Regions from separate parts of the Vibrio sp. QJM3NY_39 genome, predicted to be linked through region 1. Evidence: predicted binding sites of a transcription regulator. Region 1 holds the regulator's gene; each other region holds the start of a gene.
The links. The regulator CRP, encoded in region 1, controls carbon source genes, mostly activating them, when cyclic AMP is high. The targets are predictions, from matches to a motif close to TGTGANNNNNNTCACA.
Positions count from the first base shown of each region.

Region 1 (6,604 bases):
AGGTGAAAAAGCACTCGACAAGGTGGCGCCATTCTCGGGTGGTGAAAAAGCGCGTTTAGTATTAGCGCTACTGGTATGGCAAAAGCCGAACCTGTTGTTACTCGATGAACCAACCAACCACTTGGATCTCGACATGCGTCAGGCGTTGACCTTCGCCCTACAAACGTTTGAAGGCGCGATGGTTATCGTATCGCACGACCGCTACCTACTTCGTGCGACTACTGATGATTTATACCTTGTGCACGACCGTCAGGTGGCACCGTTTGATGGTGACTTAAGCGATTACTACAAGTGGCTAACCGAACAGCAGAAAGTTGAGCGCAAAGAAGCACAAGCATTGGCACCAGCAAAAGACGGAGCCAACAGTGCAGCAGCGAAAAAAGAGCAGAAACGTAAAGAAGCCGAGTTCCGTAAACTGACGGCACCACTTCGTAAAAAGCTGACTCAATTTGAAAAGCAGATGGATAAGTTAACGCTATCTCTCGAAGAAGCTGAGCAAGAATTATCCGACACTTCACTGTATGAAGCTGAAAATAAGGCTAAACTGAATAAAGTACTCGCTCTCCAAGCGAGCAGTAAGTCGCAGCTAGAAGAAGTTGAAATGGATTGGATGTCCACTCAAGAAGAGCTTGAGCAGATGGAACAGGATATGGATAGCTTATGAGCCCAGAGCACGCACCAATATCACTAACACTGGAACGACTATGGCAATTTAGCCTTCAGTATTACAGTGTGCGCGGTGTAAAGGATGCGTGCCTAGCTTTGCAAAACCAGTTCCACGGCAACGTCAATCTACTGCTGCTTCTCAAATGGCTCGATGAGCAGCAATTGTCTTTTGCCGAAGAAGAGTGGCACAAGGTACAACAGTGCTTAAGCCGCTCTGAAACCCTGCTTCATAGCTACCGAGAGCTGCGTAAGCACCTCAAACCTCAAGTCGTCGATTCCCTCTACCGTGAAGCTCTCCAATTTGAACTGCAGTTAGAGAAGCAACAGCAATCTGATCTCGTCGACTGCATTAATTCTCTTCAGCTTACGGCTAACCAGCAATCACCACTCGCTTTTCAATACTGTCGTTTATTAGGGGCTGAAAACCTCTACGACGCTTTTTCTGAACCAGCACCTCAACCCTAACGCGTTTCCTTTCTCTAATCTTCAATCAAGATCCAAGCTTACCTTGGTAGTATCGCTCTTCGTTTCCACACGGGAGTGGCGCGCATGACTGGCAATATGTTTGAAGCTCAATCTCGACAATATTCAACCAGTTACTTACACCCTGTTTTTGTAACCCGTATCAGTGAAACCCTTGCGCTTATACCGAGAATCAACCAAGCTCAAATAAAAACGTGGGCGTTTCGCTAAAAGCTCAACACTTTATCAAAGCCCATAAAAGAAGCATGGACTGTTTTTATGACAATATTTACCGCAGCCGCTGGTTTATCTAATCCGCACTTACAAACCTTAGTGCCACGATTTATTAGAAAGCAGGCATTGTTTGACCCTCAATGGCAAACCTTAGAAACACCCGACGGTGACTTTCTCGATCTTGCTTGGAGCGAATCGCCAGAGGGTGACACCCCAAGTAATGAGGCTCGAAGTAACAAGCCGATATTCGTTCTATTCCATGGCTTAGAGGGAAGCTTTGAAAGCCCTTATGCCAACGGACTGATGAATGCCTTTGCTAAAGATGGCTGGCTATCAGTGATGATGCACTTCAGAGGCTGCAGCGGAAAGCCCAATCGCTTGGCTCGCGCTTACCATTCAGGTGAAGTCGAAGATGCACGCTTTTTCCTAAGACATCTACACGCCCAGTTTCCCAATAACCCTAAGGTAGCGGTTGGTATCTCTTTGGGCGGTAACATGCTGGCGAACTATTTGGCTGAGTACGCGGACGACCCATTGCTGTCGGCGGCGACGATTGTCTCTGCACCTTTTGATCTGGCTTGTTGCTCTAGTCGTATTGAGCGAGGTTTCTCTAAGCTCTATAAAAAGTACCTGCTCAACTCTCTCAAATCGAATGCCTTGAAAAAGATTAAGCTGCTGCAAGAAAAGCTCGGTATCACCGCCGAAACCATTAAGAAGATAGACAAGCTGTATGAGTTTGATGAACGGATTACTGCGCCTCTGCACGGGTTCAAGAATGCTCAGGACTACTATGCTCAGTGCTCAGCGCTTCCTAAACTTAATAAGATTAAGCTACCGACTCAGATCATCCATGCCAAAGACGATCCGTTTATGACAGACGACGTGATTCCAAAGTTCGTGTTGCCTGACAACATCGACTATCGCCTATTTCAAAAAGGCGGCCATGTGGGGTTCATTACCGGTAGCACGCTCAAACCAAGGTTTTGGTTAGAAGAAGCGTTGCCTGCTTACTATGAAAGTATCCAAGATTCGGCATAATGACCGAGCCTTTGTTAAGGACTGAGTAGTAGACGTCACTAGACACGGTAATCAACACATCAATAAACCTATTTATGAACATAAAAGAGAGAAGTATTTATGATCATCCCATGGCAAGACATTGCGCCAGAAACACTGGAAAACCTCATTAAAGAATTCGTGCTGCGTGAAGGCACAGACTACGGCGACGTAGAGGTTTCACTGCAAAACAAGATTGATCAAGTGAAACATCAATTAGCCTCAAAGGAAGTCAGCATCGTGTTTTCTGAGCTGCATGAAACCGTTGATATTCAAGTCACAAAACGCTTCTAAGCTGCGCTCATAAAGGAGCCGTGTTATAGTGGTAAACGATTGCTAACAAGTAAGTTACTCAAAAGACAAGGGTTGTCATGTCCGCTAAACATCCAATTATTGCGGTGACGGGTTCATCAGGAGCCGGCACCACCACTACCTCAGAAGCCTTCCGAAAAATGTTCAATATGATGGACGTGAAGGCCGCTTGGGTTGAAGGGGATAGTTTCCATCGCTTCACTCGACCAGAGATGGATGTCGAGATCCGTAAGGCTCGCGAGCAAGGTAAGCACATCAGCTACTTTGGTCCACAAGCCAACGATTTTGGCGCATTAGAAGAGTTCTTCCGTCAATACGGTAATGAAGGCACGGGTAAAGTCCGTAGTTACCTACATACCTTCGATGAAGCCGTGCCTTACAATCAAATGCCGGGCACCTTTACGCCATGGCAAGAGATCCCAGAAAATTCCGATGTGATGTTCTACGAAGGCCTTCATGGTGGCGTGGTAGATGGCGACATCAATGTCTCACAGCACGTCGACTTGCTGATCGGCATGGTGCCAATCGTCAACCTTGAGTGGATCCAAAAATTCGTTCGTGACACACGCGATCGTGGGCACTCACGCGAAGCAGTAATGGATTCTATTGTTCGCTCAATGGATGATTACCTTAATTACATCACCCCACAATTTTCGCGTACTCACATCAACTTTCAGCGTGTTCCAACCGTAGATACATCGAACCCACTGAACGCCAAAGGGATTCCAAGTTTAGACGAAAGCTTCGTGGTTATACGTTTGCGTGGCATCAAAAACGTCGATTTTCCCTACCTTCTGGCTATGATAGATGGCTCATTTATGTCACGCCACAACACGCTTGTGGTGCCAGGCGGCAAGATGAGTTTTGCTATGGAGCTCATTGTAAGGCCCATCCTACAACAGCTCATCGAAACCGGAAAAATAGGTTAACAAGACGCCATTCTGGTTGATTACTTTTCATACCGTGATCATGTGCACAATTTTGCGTAAAAATCGTAGCTTGGTCACGATTAAAATCAAGAAATAGTACCTGAAAAAGGATACTATTCTTAAACGAAACACAAGATAGCTTGCAGCGCTCAACGAGTGCTCTTATCCTACAAGTCAATCTAGGCTTAGCTAAAATACGGAAAGCGGCAAGCATACCCTGCAGAGGAAGTAAGATATTATGGTTCTAGGTAAACCCCAAACCGATCCAACATTAGAGTGGTTCCTTTCACACTGTCATATTCATAAGTACCCTTCAAAAAGTACTTTGATTCATGCTGGTGAAAAGGCAGAAACCTTGTACTACATCGTTAAAGGTTCTGTGGCAGTTCTTATCAAAGACGAAGAAGGTAAGGAAATGATTCTTTCTTACCTAAACCAAGGTGACTTCATTGGTGAACTTGGCCTCTTCGAAGAAGACCAAGAGCGTACTGCATGGGTTCGTGCAAAATCTCCTTGTGAAGTAGCTGAAATTTCTTTCAAGAAATTCCGTCAACTTATCCAAGTGAACCCAGATATCCTAATGCGCCTTTCAGCGCAAATGGCAAACCGTCTACAAGTAACTAGCCAAAAGGTTGGTGACTTAGCGTTCCTTGACGTAACAGGTCGTATCGCTCAAACGCTACTTAACCTAGCGAAACAGCCAGATGCAATGACTCACCCTGACGGCATGCAAATCAAGATCACTCGTCAAGAGATTGGCCAGATTGTTGGTTGTTCTCGTGAGACAGTAGGTCGTATCTTGAAGATGCTAGAAGAGCAGAACCTAATTTCTGCACACGGTAAAACTATCGTGGTATACGGCACTCGTTAATCTCGATTAACTGAGCCAAAAATTTGAAAGCCACCAAATGCAAATTTGGTGGCTTTTTTGTTTTCTAAAGATCTAGAGAGCAGATGCGAGATGCGAATGGAGCACCTCCCGCGTCCAAGCGCAAACACTCTCAAAGCGAAGCGTACCCGCATCTTTAGGGTAAAGCCCGTGCTCGTATCTTTCTTTAACCGTTGGTGCTCTCAAAGATCTTGTCAGCCGATGCTGCAACAAACCCTGTATAAATCTCACCATTCGCCATCGCATAACGCTTAGCGAACTCGTAGAAGCCACCAGGAATCACCTCATTGCCTTCAACAAATGAAACTGGCACTTTGTCTGCCATTGTAGATGATTGCTCTAATAAGACCTCTGGAGAGCCTTTAACCTGACCGCCAGATGCATTGATAGTGAAACCTGAATCACTCAAATGGTCATTCACAGTCTGTACTTCATCGAACTCATTAAGCTGGTTCACACTCACCGTAAAGTGGTTTGCACCGTAACCATGAGCCGCTAGCCAAGACGCGTATTCACTCTCTTTTGCTAGCACTTGGAAATCCGCGAAACTCAGATCCCAAAGGCGACCACCAAACAAGAACTCATGACCTTGAAGCTTGCTTGCGTCTACTTGCTCAACCAACTTCGCAACGATCTGTTGTAAGTCACTTGAACACTCTTCTACCTTCAACTCACTAATGAACACTTTCGGTTGGTTTGGGTCTGGGTGCTCGTAGTGCTTAGCCACTAACTTCTTGCTCTCAAACAAGTAGTCGCCACAAGCCTTGTAGCCTAATTCAAGGAAAGGCTTAGCCAGTGTTTCAATACCTAGCGGTGCAACATTGAAAGTTCGCAGTGCAATGTGATCATTAATCAGGGCTTCGTCTTCTTTCAGCAGATGATGAACTTTCTCGGCCGATGGGCAAAGCCTGTGAATGTAATCGTCCCATAGTGATTTAAAGAGTAGATCGGGCGTCATGGTGACTCCTTGTCAGAGGTTCTAGCAAGCTAGTAATTTGGATTAGAGAGGGAGAGGCTGGACACAGAGTCAGCAGCCATCAGCCTGTGACATACTTGTTCTATTATTATCTACCGCCCAATCTAGGTGTCGGACGTGATGGAAAAGGAAGCGATAACACCGCTTCCTCATTACACAATTAACCAATGAATCTGTTATTCATGAACCTAGAGCTCATAAGCTTATGATTCATGAACTTATAGCTTAAGAGCTTAAACTAAAGCTCAATACCTGGGCTAAATGTCGCTGGCAGTTGAGTTTCACCACCTTCCATTGACGCCATTGGGTAAGCACAGTAGTCCGCCGCGTAGTAAGCACTTGGGCGTAGGTTGCCTGAAGCACCCGGGCCACCAAATGGTGCATCACCACTTGCGCCTGTTAGCTGGCGGTTACGATTAACAATACCCGCACGGATATGGTCAACGAAGTATTCCCATTCAGAATCGTCTGTTGAAACTAGGCCTGCAGACAAACCAAAGCGTGTGTCATTAGCCAATTCAACCGCTTGCTCTAGCGATTGGTAACGAACTACTTGTAGCAATGGACCGAAGTACTCTTCATCTGGTAATTCAGCAATGTTGGTTGCATCAATAATACCCGGAGAAACAAACGCCGCTTCACCCGCCTTTGCTTCTACTAGGCTTACACCGCCTAGCGATTGCAGATTAGCTTGCGCGTCCAGAATGAATTTAGCCGCAGCTTCCGAAATTTGTGGCCCCATGAAGGGTGCTGGCTCAGCGAATGGCTGATCGACACGAATCTTCAAGGTCGCAGCCACGAGCTTATCGAGCAGTTGATCGCCCTTCTCTCCAACAGGCACATACAAGCGACGTGCACACGTGCAACGTTGACCCGCACTGATGAAAGCCGATTGAATGATGGTATAAACCGTCGCGTCAGCATCACCAAATTGGTCGCTGATCACCATAGGGTTGTTGCCGCCCATTTCTAGTGCCAGCATCTTGCCCGGTTGGCCCGCGAATTGACGATGCAGGATATGACCGGTATTGGCACTACCTGTGAACAGCACGCCATCAAGGCCTTTAGCATCAGCCAGTG
Region 1 is NZ_CM173505.1:295,536-302,139, reverse strand. It holds gene AC3CHU_RS01355 (ABC transporter ATP-binding protein) at 1-664, shown strand, start outside; gene AC3CHU_RS01350 (TIGR02444 family protein) at 661-1,131, shown strand; gene AC3CHU_RS01345 (hydrolase) at 1,408-2,400, shown strand; gene AC3CHU_RS01340 (YheU family protein) at 2,500-2,712, shown strand; gene AC3CHU_RS01335 (phosphoribulokinase) at 2,790-3,659, shown strand; gene crp (cAMP-activated global transcriptional regulator CRP) at 3,898-4,530, shown strand; gene AC3CHU_RS01325 (2-oxoadipate dioxygenase/decarboxylase family protein) at 4,715-5,506, opposite strand; gene astD (succinylglutamate-semialdehyde dehydrogenase) at 5,763-6,604, opposite strand, start outside.

Region 2 (6,604 bases), on a different replicon from region 1:
AATATTCACTCTAATTATTTGAAAAAGGCTAAGGCTCTCAATCGTGCTTCTTTGTGTTCAACGATGGGTTGCCAGTATTCGCTGTTAATTCCATTTTTTGCAATGTAATCATGTGGAAAATGCACATGCTTGTCAGGAATAATTTGCAGCTCTGGTATGTACTTACGAATAAAAATTCCTTTCGGATCAAACTTTTCACTTTGTGTGATCGGATTGAAAATTCGAAAGTAGGGTTGAGCATCACAGCCTGTACTTGAAGCCCATTGCCAACCGCCATTATTCGCGCTGAAATCACCATCGATAAGGTGCGACATAAAGAATCGCTCGCCCCAACGCCAGTCAATCAGCAGGTGTTTGGTTAGGAAGCTCGCAACGACCATTCTGAGCCTGTTGTGCATCCAGCCTGTCTCAACCAATTGACGCATCGCTGCATCAACTAATGGGTAGCCTGTTTTTCCTTCGCACCACGCCTTGAAGCTCGGGTTGTCGTGATACCAATCTAAGCCGTTGTATTTCTGCTGAAAGTTCGCACCTTTAACCAGTTTAGGGTGGTGGAACATCAAATGCTTATAAAAATCTCGCCAAATCAATTCATTAAGCCAAGAAAAAGCTGGCAACTGAGTATCAAATAACAAGTCAGGTTGTTGCTGAATCAATTGAATCGCTAACCAACGAGGGCTGACTGCACCAATAGCCAAGTAAGGAGATAGGCCTGATGTCCCCTTCACTGATGGAATGTCTCTAAGGCGAGAATAGTCGTTAACTTTATTGGCTAAGAAATTGGGGATCACGCTCTCAAGCACATCTTGGCTTAATGGCCAACGGCTTGAATCAACACGCGGAAAGTCGAAATCGTACTCGCCAGAAAAACCACTTAACGATTGTTTCAGTTGTGATGGATTCTGAAGCGAATCCGTTTCAGATGAACCTGCTTGCGCTGATCCTGTTGAATGCACTGGAGCGCGACTGCAAATGATGCCTTTCGCTTGCACTTCTTTTAACCATGCGTTTTTGAAAGGTGTGAAAACCTTGAACATCTCACCTTGTTTATTCAGCACGCTACCTAATGGCAGAATCGTATCGCAGTCGGTTATTTTCAGCTTTATACCAGTAGCGATTAAGCGTTTGTCTCTTAACTGCTCATCCACTTCCGTCTCTGAATTGGCATACACACATGTCGCATCGACCTGTTTGCACAAGTTGATGAGTTGAGTGGCTTGATCGTTAAAGTCTGTGGCTTTGAGGTGCAGAAGATCGATCCCAAATTCAGCGAGTTGGGATTCAAGTTGCTGCAGGTGACGATAGATTAAATCGGCTTTGATTGGCGCAAGGTGGTGTTGCTGCCATTGCTGTGGCGTTGAAATGAAAACGGCGGTCGTCACACCGTTTTCAACTGCCGCGACGAGCGCAGGGTTATCGTGAATCCGCAGGTCTCGTCTTATCCATAGAATGTCGCTCAATATCCGTATCTCAGCTTAAGTTCTTGTGGGTGCGGGTTTAGGTAAACCTGTGATTCAAGGTACTCGTTTGGGTATTCCATCAAGTAGTGGTTGATCAGTGTTAGTGGAACTAACAGAGGAACAAGACCTTCTCTGAATGATGAAATCTGATTGGTAAGCTCTTGCTTGTGCGCGCTGCTCAATTGTTTCTTAAAGTAACCTTGCAAATGATGCAGAGTATTGGCGTGGCTACCACGGTTCGCGTGGTGAGATAATGCCGTCATCAAGCCTTCAATATATTGTTTTGCCAACTCATCGATTTCAAGATCGTTGCTTGCTAATAATTTCCCAAGTTTCTTATAGCCTTCAATGTGGTGACACATTACCAAGTACTTGTGAGCGCTGTGGAATTGAATCAGCTTGTGTTTAGTTACGCCTTCGTCAACAAGGTTGAGCCACTTTTGATAAGTGAAGACACGTGTCATGAAGTTTTCGCGCAAAATAGGGTCATTGAGGCGACCATTTTCTTCAACAGGAAGTAATGGGTTGCCTTCCATCACTTGTTTGGTGAACATGCCTACGCCTGTCGATTCAGAGCCGCGACCGTGGTGGTGGTACACTTTTACTCTTTCCATACCGCAGGTTGGGCTTTTTTGACACACAATGAATCCTGCGATGTGCTGGTTGCTCTTTGAATAGTTTTGTCCAAACTCGATCAGATCATTGGTCACATCACCAGAACCGTCAGGTCTAGAAACGTGAATGATATTGTCTAGCTGACGAACTTGGCGAATGGTTGGGCGAGGTGTTGGAAGACCCACTGCCATTTCTGGGCATACTGGTTCTAGTTCAACATAATCTGCAAGGTCATCTGTACAAAAACGAGAGCGTTTGTGACCTGTATCGAAACGTACCTTATGTCCTGCAACACAAGCACTAATGCCTATTTTAATTTTCTTTTCCATTGGCCAACTCCTTTGCTCTTGCTTTGAGCTATTTATTATATTTCAACATTGCTAATCGTACTTACAGAGCCGGGTGTGTTTTAAGTCTCAACACCGTTGATGTTTTAAGCCAGATGTATTTGACGATATACAGGATAACTTCATGCCATCCTGTATATTTATAGCGTGCAACTGGGTTAATAGATATATTTACCGAGTGGATTGAATAACTGGCTCACACCTTTTGTGAAGTAAAGCGCATCACTTGAAACAGTTAAACACACACAACCTTCTTTGGTAGCTGGTTGATGGGTGTGGTCACCATCTAACCAGATGAAGTCGCCTTTGTTGTAGACGCCCATTTCGTCCTCGAAACTGCCTTCCAAGAGAAGCGTAATCTCAAAGCCTTTGTGGGTGTGGCAAGGCACTTGTCCATCTTTGTCGATGTGCAGCAAGCTGGTGTGGTGTGCTTCGTCGTCAAAATCGAGTCTTGCGCGTGAAATTTTGCCTAAGTTCATCCAGTCTTTTCTTGCCACTGAGTTCAACGCGCGAGGAATAGTGAATGTGGTGTCTGCAACCGTAACTTGCTGAACTTCGGGTTTCACTTCGATAGCTTGAGATGAATCAGCAGTGATTTGAGCAATCGCATCAAAATCAAACTCCCCATCATCGGATAGGAACGCATCCATTTCGCTGTCAGAAAGTTGAAGCCCTGAGGTATCACTTTCAAAGACAGGTGTATCGCTTTCAAAGACTGAGTCAGCAGCTTGCGCCGTCAGCATGCTTACTTGTTGTTGGCAGTGTTCACACAGTTCAACATGGCTAGAGACAATCAAAGAAACTGAGTCTGCGAGTGTGCCATCGACAAAATCTTTCAAAATTGCGGCATTTGGGTGATGTTTAATCATGATCTTGTTCCCCCATGTGAACCTTAAGTTTGGCTAAAGCGAGTCTTAGACGTGATTTCACGGTTCCAAGTGGGACGCCAAGTTGTTGAGCGAGTTGCTCTTGTGACAACTCCTGAAAGTAAACGCCTTTAACAATCGTTTTCTGAGCCAAAGGCAACTTCTCTATTTGAGTCATTACATGTCGGCTCATCAAATGATCACCAAACGGTAATTCATCGCTTTGAGATTCCGCGACCATTGCATCTATTGGCCAAATGTCGTCAGCAATGGTTTGTTCTGCTTTTGCTTTCACCTTTCGTAACATGTCGAAGGCCGCATTTCGCATCACGGTATAGACCCAAGTAGTCGCAGCACCTTTCTGTTCGTTGTAGAGATGTGCTTTTTTCCAAACGTTAGTCATTGTGTCTTGAACTAGCTCGTTTGCAGCAGCCTCGCCGCCCAACTTGCTGATTCCAAAACGCTTAATCTTAGGTGCGAAGAACTTGAACAAACAGGTGAAGGCTTGTTTGTCTCGGTCTGAACCAACCAAAATCAACCAACTTGAGAGCTCTGTAGGTACCTTATTTTCATTAGGTAATTTGTTGTCGGGAATAATGACATGCTCCTTGCCGTTCCCTGAACTTCTGCTTTCGACTTGCATAGTACTTAACCATCATGCGAATTTGAGTGGCACTACGTGAAAGGAGAAGGTCGGGATCACTTTAATTTAAATTAATTTCCACTATACAAAATTATAGTGAAGAAAAGTGCTTATTGCCCCGTAATGATTTGATTCAAAAAAGGAACTAAAGAAGGAAAGCTAGCGGGTTCGGTAAATTCTGTTTTCTTTTCCAATGGGATAGGCATCATTTCGAGTAATCGCGCACAAATCCATCGTGGGCTTTCGAAGTCTGGAGTGGGGTAGAGCGTTCTGATTGAATCGTGGTCTCGAAACAGCTGTACTAAGAATGCAGTAAATACGTTCGGTACTTTGCATTCTAGATCTGGCCAATGAGGTAACAACCTGAACTGGCTTTTTATCAGGTCATCGTCGTCTCGAAATGGTCCGTGAAGCTGAACCAGTTGTTGGCCTTCGACATCGATTTCCAAAATTTGGTCGTCAGACATGTTGAAATCAACGATAGACACTTTGGTTCCCCAAGAACTGAGATGTTCAGAGTTGGTGCTGTCTTGGGTGGCAATAATGAACCCATCTCCTTGGGCCGCATGTGCAACCATAGCAAGATATTTTGGTTCAAAGATGCGTAGCCTCTGGCGACCTCCGGGCAGAAGGAATATCGGAAGGGGAAATACGGCGAGCTCGAGAGAAGACTCTACGAGTGCCTCTGGTTCGGCGTCTGGCCGTGTGATCTGGCTCGATGAATTCGGCACATAGCACTCCTTAGTTCAAATTTAATTTGAGAAGATATACGCGGAGTCGGTGGTGTTCGATCAATTGATTGTGGTTGTTGTTATTGGGTGATGAGCTACAGACATGAGCCAAAGCAGATTGTTTTTTGTTGCACATGCTCATAAATTCATTGTTTTTACCTTCTTTCATACGCGTCATTAGGTAATATATGTACGAATAGTAAGCGGATGGGGGGGCGCCAAACGATGCTTCTACCTATCCTTCTTCTTTACCTGACATCGCATCAAAGGAATGGTCATGATTGTTATATATGGTATCAAAGAGTGCTTGAATCCAATTAAGTTGCAGCTCTCTAATGTGTTGCAACAGTGCTTAAACAGTGAAATGGGTTTACCCGATGACAAGCGAGCGCATCGATTTGTACCATTGGAGCGAGATGATTTCTTTTATCCAGAAGGAAGAACAGAAGCCTATACCGTTATAGAGATCAATATGATGGAAGGTCGAGCGGTCAACACCAAGAAGCGCTTAATTAAGAAGATATTCTCTGAAATAGAGAAGCAGTTAGCTATCTCTCCGATTGATATTGAAATAACCATCAAGGAACAACCTGCACACTGTTGGGGGTTTCGAGGCATGACCGGTGATGAAGCCCAAGACCTGAAGTATAAAGTGAAGGTCTAAGGTCGCAGGACTAAGATATATTCCACTTCAAATCTTGGATTTATAGATTACTGAGAGCGGCTTTAGAAAAACACTAAGCCGCTTGTTATTGAAGAAGACCAATAGAGAAGGTTAAACCATTAGCTCTCGTCGTTCTCTTTTAGGTAACGGTGCCAGTTGGCATTGATGACATCAAAGTGCTCCACACAGAACTCTTTCCTATCTTTCAAATAGTCGTTTTCTACTTCATCGAGCAAGTTCTTGTAGGCATCAGGATCGCTGCCATACACCAAGCATAATGTGGAGAAGTAGCGCTGTAGATCAAAACTGTGCTCATCAATGTATTCACCCAAGTCGTAATACTCAGGGCGGTCTTCTGACTCGAAAGCGAACATGTCAGCGGCGCTGATTGCGGCATCACCTCCATGTTCTACATAGTTAAGTAAAAGCACTGTCGCGAGGTTATCAACGGCATCTTCCTCTTTGCCCAGTATGGCAATATTCTGGTCTTCGATATAAGCGTGCCCAGCTTCGTGCAGTAGAGTATGAAGCAAGGTATCGATAGCACCAGTTTGCGCGGTCTTTCCATACTCTTTTTCGTATTGATTCTTTTCAAAGTAATTAAGCGACTCAGAGTAGAAGCTATACGGGATAAGCACTTGATGCGTTTGTGGATCGTAGAGTGGACCTTCTTCCCCGCCGTATTGAATGGTTAATGGCTTTTCAAACATGAAGAGTTGGTTTGACAGGTCAATCACAGTGTCATTGACGCCACTGTTTTGAATTTCACGTTTGAGCTGCTCTTCTTCAGTATTTTGTGGTGAAGAGAACTCAACGATCAGGTTATTTTGGGTGGTTTGTTCACTAGATGCATAAGTTGCGGCTAACACTGAGCTAAGGGCTAGGCTGTAGGCCAGTGTTCGTTTCAATAATGTCATCGGCTATCCTTGTGATTATGCTGCGAGTCAGGCTCAGTGTTAAGGTGATCCCCCTAAGTCATGTAACTCAAGTTACGCGATCTAAGTTATGTACCTTAAGCTGTTTAAGCTGTTTGAGTTAATTGAGTTATTTACTGTGGTTAGATTACAAGTTTAGACTGAATTTTGAAGCATCGAGGACAGCAATTTTTGAAGTCGACACGAGCTGATTAATGAGTGACCCGCTTTGAGGTTCGGCTACAAAGAATTGGCGAGCTGAATGACCAGCGGTGATGTGATTCGTTTCTGTTGGTAATTGATAGATAAATTTCGGTTCAAGTGAACCCTTGTGCTATACTCCGCGCCCCAATCCGAATTGGCT
Region 2 is NZ_CM173506.1:677,675-684,278, forward strand. It holds gene phrB (deoxyribodipyrimidine photo-lyase) at 15-1,460, opposite strand; gene AC3CHU_RS18950 (YbgA family protein) at 1,457-2,404, opposite strand; gene AC3CHU_RS18955 (ChrR family anti-sigma-E factor) at 2,581-3,291, opposite strand; gene AC3CHU_RS18960 (sigma-70 family RNA polymerase sigma factor) at 3,284-3,931, opposite strand; gene AC3CHU_RS18965 (LON peptidase substrate-binding domain-containing protein) at 4,042-4,662, opposite strand; gene AC3CHU_RS18970 (tautomerase family protein) at 4,940-5,326, shown strand; gene AC3CHU_RS18975 (DUF4344 domain-containing metallopeptidase) at 5,446-6,243, opposite strand.
Region 2: AC3CHU_RS18950 (YbgA family protein) is a predicted target of CRP. The motif match lies at 2,479-2,494, and genes of this name have one in related genera.

Region 3 (6,604 bases), 1.1 Mb from region 1:
CAAGCATACAGATACCAATATCACCATTGTATAAGCCCAAGCCATGATCATTGCGCGTTACCATTACTGGTCGCCCGTGATACCACAGTTCATCGTTGTGTGGATTCACCAACCGTCTTGCTGCAAGCGCCCTTTCGATTCTGTGGTTAAGGCCTTTAACACCAAAGTCACCTTCACGAATGGAACACAGCAATCGACATTGGCTGAACAAGTCGAGCACCGATTTAGCTCTCGCTTCTTGAGTTTCTAATTCTTCTAACGGTACATTCATTCGGTTCAGATACGCACCATACTCATTGACCAGAGTTCGCAGCATCAAGTTATAGCTATCACTCGACAGCGGGTGATTTTCAATGTCTCCAAACCCTTTAGCAAACACTTGATCGACCTGATTAGCAGAACCGTTATTGATCGCTTTTGCCAACTGCCCGATACCTGAACGCGCATCGAAGCGGTAACTCTTCTGCAGCATACACAAGCTATCTGCAATCGCCGGAGGATTAACGACTCCCGCTTTTGCTTGTTGTGTATTCGCTATTGCATCAAAGCCTGTCATTTCCGCAATCAAATTGCCTTGCGCTGTGCTGTAGCCTGTTGAATTAAACGAGCAGATATCACCTAACACCGCACCAGCCTCTACTGAAGCGAGCTGATCTTTATCACCAAGTAGAATCAGCCTTGCGTGTTCAGGAAGTGCATCCACCAGCTTATACATCATGGATAAGTCGACCATCGATGCTTCGTCCACCACCAAGATATCAAGGTGAAGTGGATTACGTCGGTTGTGTCTAAACTCCGCTCGATTAGGAATCGCGCCGAGCAGTCTGTGCAAGGTACTCGATTCCGTCGGTATGTTGGCCTTCACTTCAGGTGCTAATGGCAGCTGCTCAATCGCTTTACCAATCGACTCAGTTAAACGTGCCGCCGCTTTACCTGTCGGTGCCACGAGCTTGATCGTCGGTGTTTTACCTTGGCTTAACGATTGCTCAACCATCGCCGATAGTAATTTGGTTACCGTAGTGGTTTTACCCGTGCCCGGCCCACCAGAAATCACCGCGAAACGACGACTTAACGCCACCGCTGCCGCGACCTTTTGCCAGTTCAAACAGACAGATAACGGCACTAGACTATCCAGTACATCTAAATCGGTCACTTGCTTGGCTTGAACAATCGCTTGATCGATAGAACCCCAATCCAAAGCCTGTTCATCGACGATATCTAGATGATCACACACCAGCTGCTGGCGCAACACTTGAGAGGTTTGTTGGTTTGCTTCAGCCTTTGCTAAGGCATTGAACAGAAAATGGTAACTGCGTGCGAATAGTTGATTGAGCGTTTCAGTCAGCGCTTTTTTCTGCTCAATATTGAACTCTACTGGCTTACTTAAACGGTTTAAGATCTCAGCCAACACAACTTCGTAGTTCCAATAACGTTGCAAGTAGACACGCTGCCCATCAAACATCAGCGGCTTAACGCAGTCATTAGTTGTGCCGACAAGATTGGACGACTGCAAGGTCATACCCCAATCAATCCCCAACAATTTTTGGTTCAGTTGCAGCGCCGTTTCACCATACAAACCGAGTAACTGAGCTAGATCTGTCGTTAGTTCAGGGCCTGCCGTTTGAGCTTGTATAAGCTGAGTACAAATATGCCCCTTGCCTAGTTCATGGCTCACGACCCCAGCAAGAAAGCCGAGTTTTTGAGAATGACTTGTCGCTTGCTGCGCAATAAAACGAGCAAACTGATAATCCAGCTGACGAATCGAGCCCTTATCCGCGAGGAACTTCAATACATCCATGAGCTGTTCAGGGATAAGTGAAACTGGCTTAACTGAGCTCGCTGTTTCTATGCTGGTATTAATGGTCGTTGTTGTCATTATAGAAGCCCCATCTGTCCAGTTTCATTGTCATTCAATTGTGCTGAACGTCTGTCTATCACTTTACCGTCAATCAATTGATCCATTTCATCGAGCAAAGCCAATGTAGGTTTCGCCGAGAAAATACCTTGTTGAGATTGGCCGTCCATTCCTCTTAAAAACAAGTAATAAACGCCACCGAAATGTTGTTCATAGCTGTAACCTGCTACGCGGCTGCGTAAGAAGCGGTGCAATGCCAACGCATAGATTTGATATTGCAGATCATAACGGTGGTCGGCCATCGCCGATTTCAATGCCTCACCATGGTAGACAGAAACATCATCACCTAAGTGGTTCGATTTCCAGTCGAGTACATAGTATTTGCCTTTATGTTCAAATACTAAATCGATGAAGCCTTTCAACATGCCTCGCACCGTTTGAAAGCCTAAATCACCCGCTTTTGCCGACAATGGATCGTGATACTGGATGGTTTGATTAAGTTCAGAGGATGCTAATACTTCGATCGGCAACAAGAATTCCATCTCAACCAGTCGTTGAGTTGAGTCTTTCTCACTCAGCTTTAAGTTCTTTCCATCTAAAGCCGTGTTTAGCACCGTATCAACAAGCTGTTGAAGCACCGGTAACCATTCGATTTCGTATTGCTCTGACTCTAACAAGTGAGTGATTACTTGCGTGTTATGGTCACTGGTTGCTGGCTCGGTAAATTCAACATCCTCAAACAAGGTATGTAAGAAGGTACCAGGGCGAGCACCGCGAGGGAACGTGAATATAGAACGTTCCGGTTCAATCAGTTCCGACTCATCTTGCTCATCGGCTGAATCAATATCGAAGCCAGACACCTCAATCGTAGCGTCATGGCTTGCTCCGTGACTGCCTTGTTTTACAAGCCCCGAGTAACTGGTGATACGCCAAGCTCGGTCAATTGAAGCCTTCAGTTCGCTAGCCTGTAGGTCGTCACTCACTTGTTCTGCCTGAACAAACACTTGCTCGTGAGCGGTTGGTGTTTCAGACAGTAATACGCTTGAATTCTTACCCTCAATCGCTGACAGAGCTTGATGTAACTCGGCGATGCCTTGCTCTTGTCCGTTTTGAACCAAGTAGCCCATAGCACTCAAGTGAACGCCTGTTGGCTCTTTGGCTGAACGCCCTTTACGTAGCGGTGCCATGCCAATGAAACATCCATAAACAGCACGAGTAAGCGCCACGTAAATCAAACGTAAATCTTCTGCCAATCGCTCTTTATCGGCTTGTGCCAATGCGCTATCGCTACCGGTAATATCAAGCACTGTGGTATCTGAATCGTGATCGTAGAACTTGCCTTCACTCGCCTCACGGTAACTCGCGACAAACGGCAAAAATACGAGGTCATATTCCAAGCCTTTCGACTTATGAATGGTAACGATTTGAACCAAGTTTCTTTCTGATTCAAGGCGTTGAATGTCGTCATCACTACCGCCTAAACCATTTTGTGCATCTGATATCGCTTCTGCCAACCAACGCAACAAGCCATAGTCACTGTCGAGCTCTTGTCTTGCTTGTTGCAACAATTCGCCAATGTGCATCAAATCAGTGAGTGAGCGCTCACCATTTTCTTCTTCCAGTAAACGTTCCGCGAGATGTCGTTTACTGATCACGCAGCGAAGCATTGGTAGCACGCCACGTTGCAGCCACAACTTACGATATTCTCGAAATTCGTTAACGACATTTTCCCAAACCACTTCATCGTTGTTGAGTTCATCCAATGAGGCGGCATCCAGAGCAAACAACTCCGACGCTAAACTGGCGCGTAATGCACGGTCATTTTCAGGTGTCAGCACCGCCTGTAATAAACGCTGAATATCTTGTGCGACCAAGCTGGTGAAAACGCTATCTCGGTTAGACAAATACACGCTTGCAATGCCTTGTTCAGACAACGCGTTCTTAATCAGGCGACCTTCACTACCGGTTCGAACCAAGACAGCAATATCACCCGCATTCACGGCATGTTGTTTTTTGCCGTTATCAAAATAGGCTTGTTCGTTTTGAGAAGCCGTCAGAATGGTTTGAACTTGACTCGCCGTCGCCTCGGCCATGGCTTTGTGATATTCGCCTTTTGGTAAGGGCTTATCTTCAGCATCTTGCAGCCAAAAGGTAAGTGCGTGCTGAGTTTCTCCGTTCATTACCCATTGGCGTTTATCAGCCGATGGGCTGGCTGCGACGGGCAAAAATGGAATATCTTGGTCGTAGATAAACGGGCTATCCGAATTCATAAACACTTGGTTTACCGCACTGACCATATCAGCACTCGAACGCCAGTTAGTCCCCAATGTATAGTGAGCACTAACTTGGTTTCTCGCCTTGATATAGGTAAAGATATCTGCGCCACGGAAGCCGTAAATTGCCTGCTTCGGGTCACCGATCATAAACAGACCACACTGCGGGTTATCGAGATAAATTCGGCTGAAAATACTGTACTGCAGCGGATCGGTATCTTGGAATTCATCGATCATCGCCACTGGGTATAAGGTTCGAATTCGCTCCACCAACAATGACTGCTCATCCACATCAATGGACGCAGATAACTGAGTTAGCAAGTCATCAAATGATAGCCACTGCTTCTGCTGTTTAGCCTTAGCCAACATAGTTCGACAATGAGTAATCGCATGTGCCAACAACGGGGCTTTCAGGTCTGCAGGAGAGTTTAAGAAATTCTCAATAGCCTCAAACACCGCGTGTTGAGGGGCAGTACCTTTTGGTGTTTTTTCAATTAGGGTTGCTTGAGAGAACTTCTCTAATTTATCTGGAAACTGGTAATCATGAGTGTCGCTCTGCGCCCATGCTGTGACGGCTTCTAACCAAGTAGGCAGAGACTTCTTGGTGTAGCTGCGTTTGTTCACATCTGAACCTGAAATCAAAGCCAAAAAGTCCGCTTCGGATTCGCACCACAACGCCTTAAGTTGCTTCACTTTGTCTAGGTTTTGGTTGTGTAGCGTTTGTAAGTCGCCCGACATCGCATCTACGGTCAACTTCAGCGGAGATCCTGTCAGGTAGCGATTTACGTCAGCCAATAACGAAGCGGGAGAGCCCCAAATATTTCGCACTTCACCAGCCAGTTGAATTGGCAGCGGGTAGAACTGCTTACGCCAATAGTCGGCTACCACTTGTGCTTTCAGATGGCTTTCATCGGTCACAAATTCATTATCAAAACGGCTTCCAGATTCGAAGGCATTCTGAGTCAACATTCTCTGACAGAAACCGTGAATGGTGTATACCGCCGCTTCATCCATTTGCCTTTCAGCATTGAGCAGAGTTTTCGCAGCGCCAGCATGATCATCGATAGCTTGTAATAAAGGAGCAATCACTGGGTCGTCACTTTGCCCACGAGCAAACGCAATGCGTGCATCATGGATTCGAGCGCGGATACGATCGCGTAGCTCTGCCGTTGCGGCTTCAGTAAAGGTCACCACCAGAATTTGGTCTACAGTAAGCTCTTCATGGTGTCGAGTAGCTTCAGTCAGATCACCTTGCGGCGCAGCGGTACCGTGCCCAAGCAGTAGGCGCAAATACAAGCCAGCGATGGTAAATGTTTTACCCGTACCCGCTGATGCTTCAATTAAACGCGCGCCATGAAGTGGAAACGTCATGGTATCGAGTGTCTGTGGAGCGATTACCTGAACACTGCTTGTGGTCGTCATGCCTTACTGCCTTCTGATAAATTAGTCTGTTACAAATGTGACCTAGCGTAGAAAACGTCATTCAATTTACGTCCTACGCCAATTTGTTAATAGTTAGTGCGATCTCTCTCACGGATCAATTCAGATCGCCTCGCTACTATGCGCCCACGAGTTCAGGAGCGCCTACGAGTTTTATACTCATGCGTTACTTTGAACCACTGAATAATGGTCCCTCTGACCTGTGGCCGTACAGCGAACGCCCTACACTAATAATGATTTACTGGCGGCCACTTTATTTCCTGTACCCTGACTTTCCGCAAATCACTATCTATCGCTTTTACTAAGCTTATACCTCGATTACCTCTAACCTTTTGATAAGCACTGCACTCCAAATTTACATCTAACTCTTTATTTTCCATGCCTTTATTCAAACGCATCTCTTTGACGTTAGTATCGTTGGCGATCTTACTGATCACTGTCGATTATTCCTGATCTTCAAGATCGGCAGCGGCAAGTCTTGCGGCCTGTAACACAAGCGTTGAATACATACGTGACTCAACAGCCAACTCATCGTCCCACTTAGGCCAAATTCGAGAGAGATAAGTATCTCTGCCCTCGCCCGTAAAGGCGAAGCTATCATTAAAGGTATCGGCCATTTTCTTAAGAGACTTTTCTTCGTCATCGACCCATTTACCACGACTAAAGCCAGCCTCAACGCCAGCCAATGCGGTTTTCGGGAAGTAAGGTAGCGGTGTTGTCATGCCTTGATAAAACAGTCGCACTAATTCAGCCAGCAAGCTCTTCGCCTGCTGCGCATCGCCGATAGGTTGTAGCGTTTGGTGAACCACGCCTTCTTTTCTGTCGTAGCCAATAATATGAGTCGTTTTTCCGTGCCCCATGACTGCACAACATAGATGATCAATCCACGCAGCCAAGTAATCTTGAGAGCGTATTTTTCCGCTACGAAAACGAACTAGCCCTGATTGATAGTTTTGAGTTAACCAGCCCATCAAGCGAACAGGCTTACCTTCGCCCAACACATCAAATTCGATATTCACTTCGAGATCTTGTTGCG
Region 3 is NZ_CM173505.1:2,820,110-2,826,713, forward strand. It holds gene recD (exodeoxyribonuclease V subunit alpha) at 1-1,876, opposite strand, end outside; gene recB (exodeoxyribonuclease V subunit beta) at 1,876-5,550, opposite strand; gene recC (exodeoxyribonuclease V subunit gamma) at 6,012-6,604, opposite strand, start outside.
Region 3: recB (exodeoxyribonuclease V subunit beta) is a predicted target of CRP. The motif match lies at 5,648-5,663, and genes of this name have one in related genera.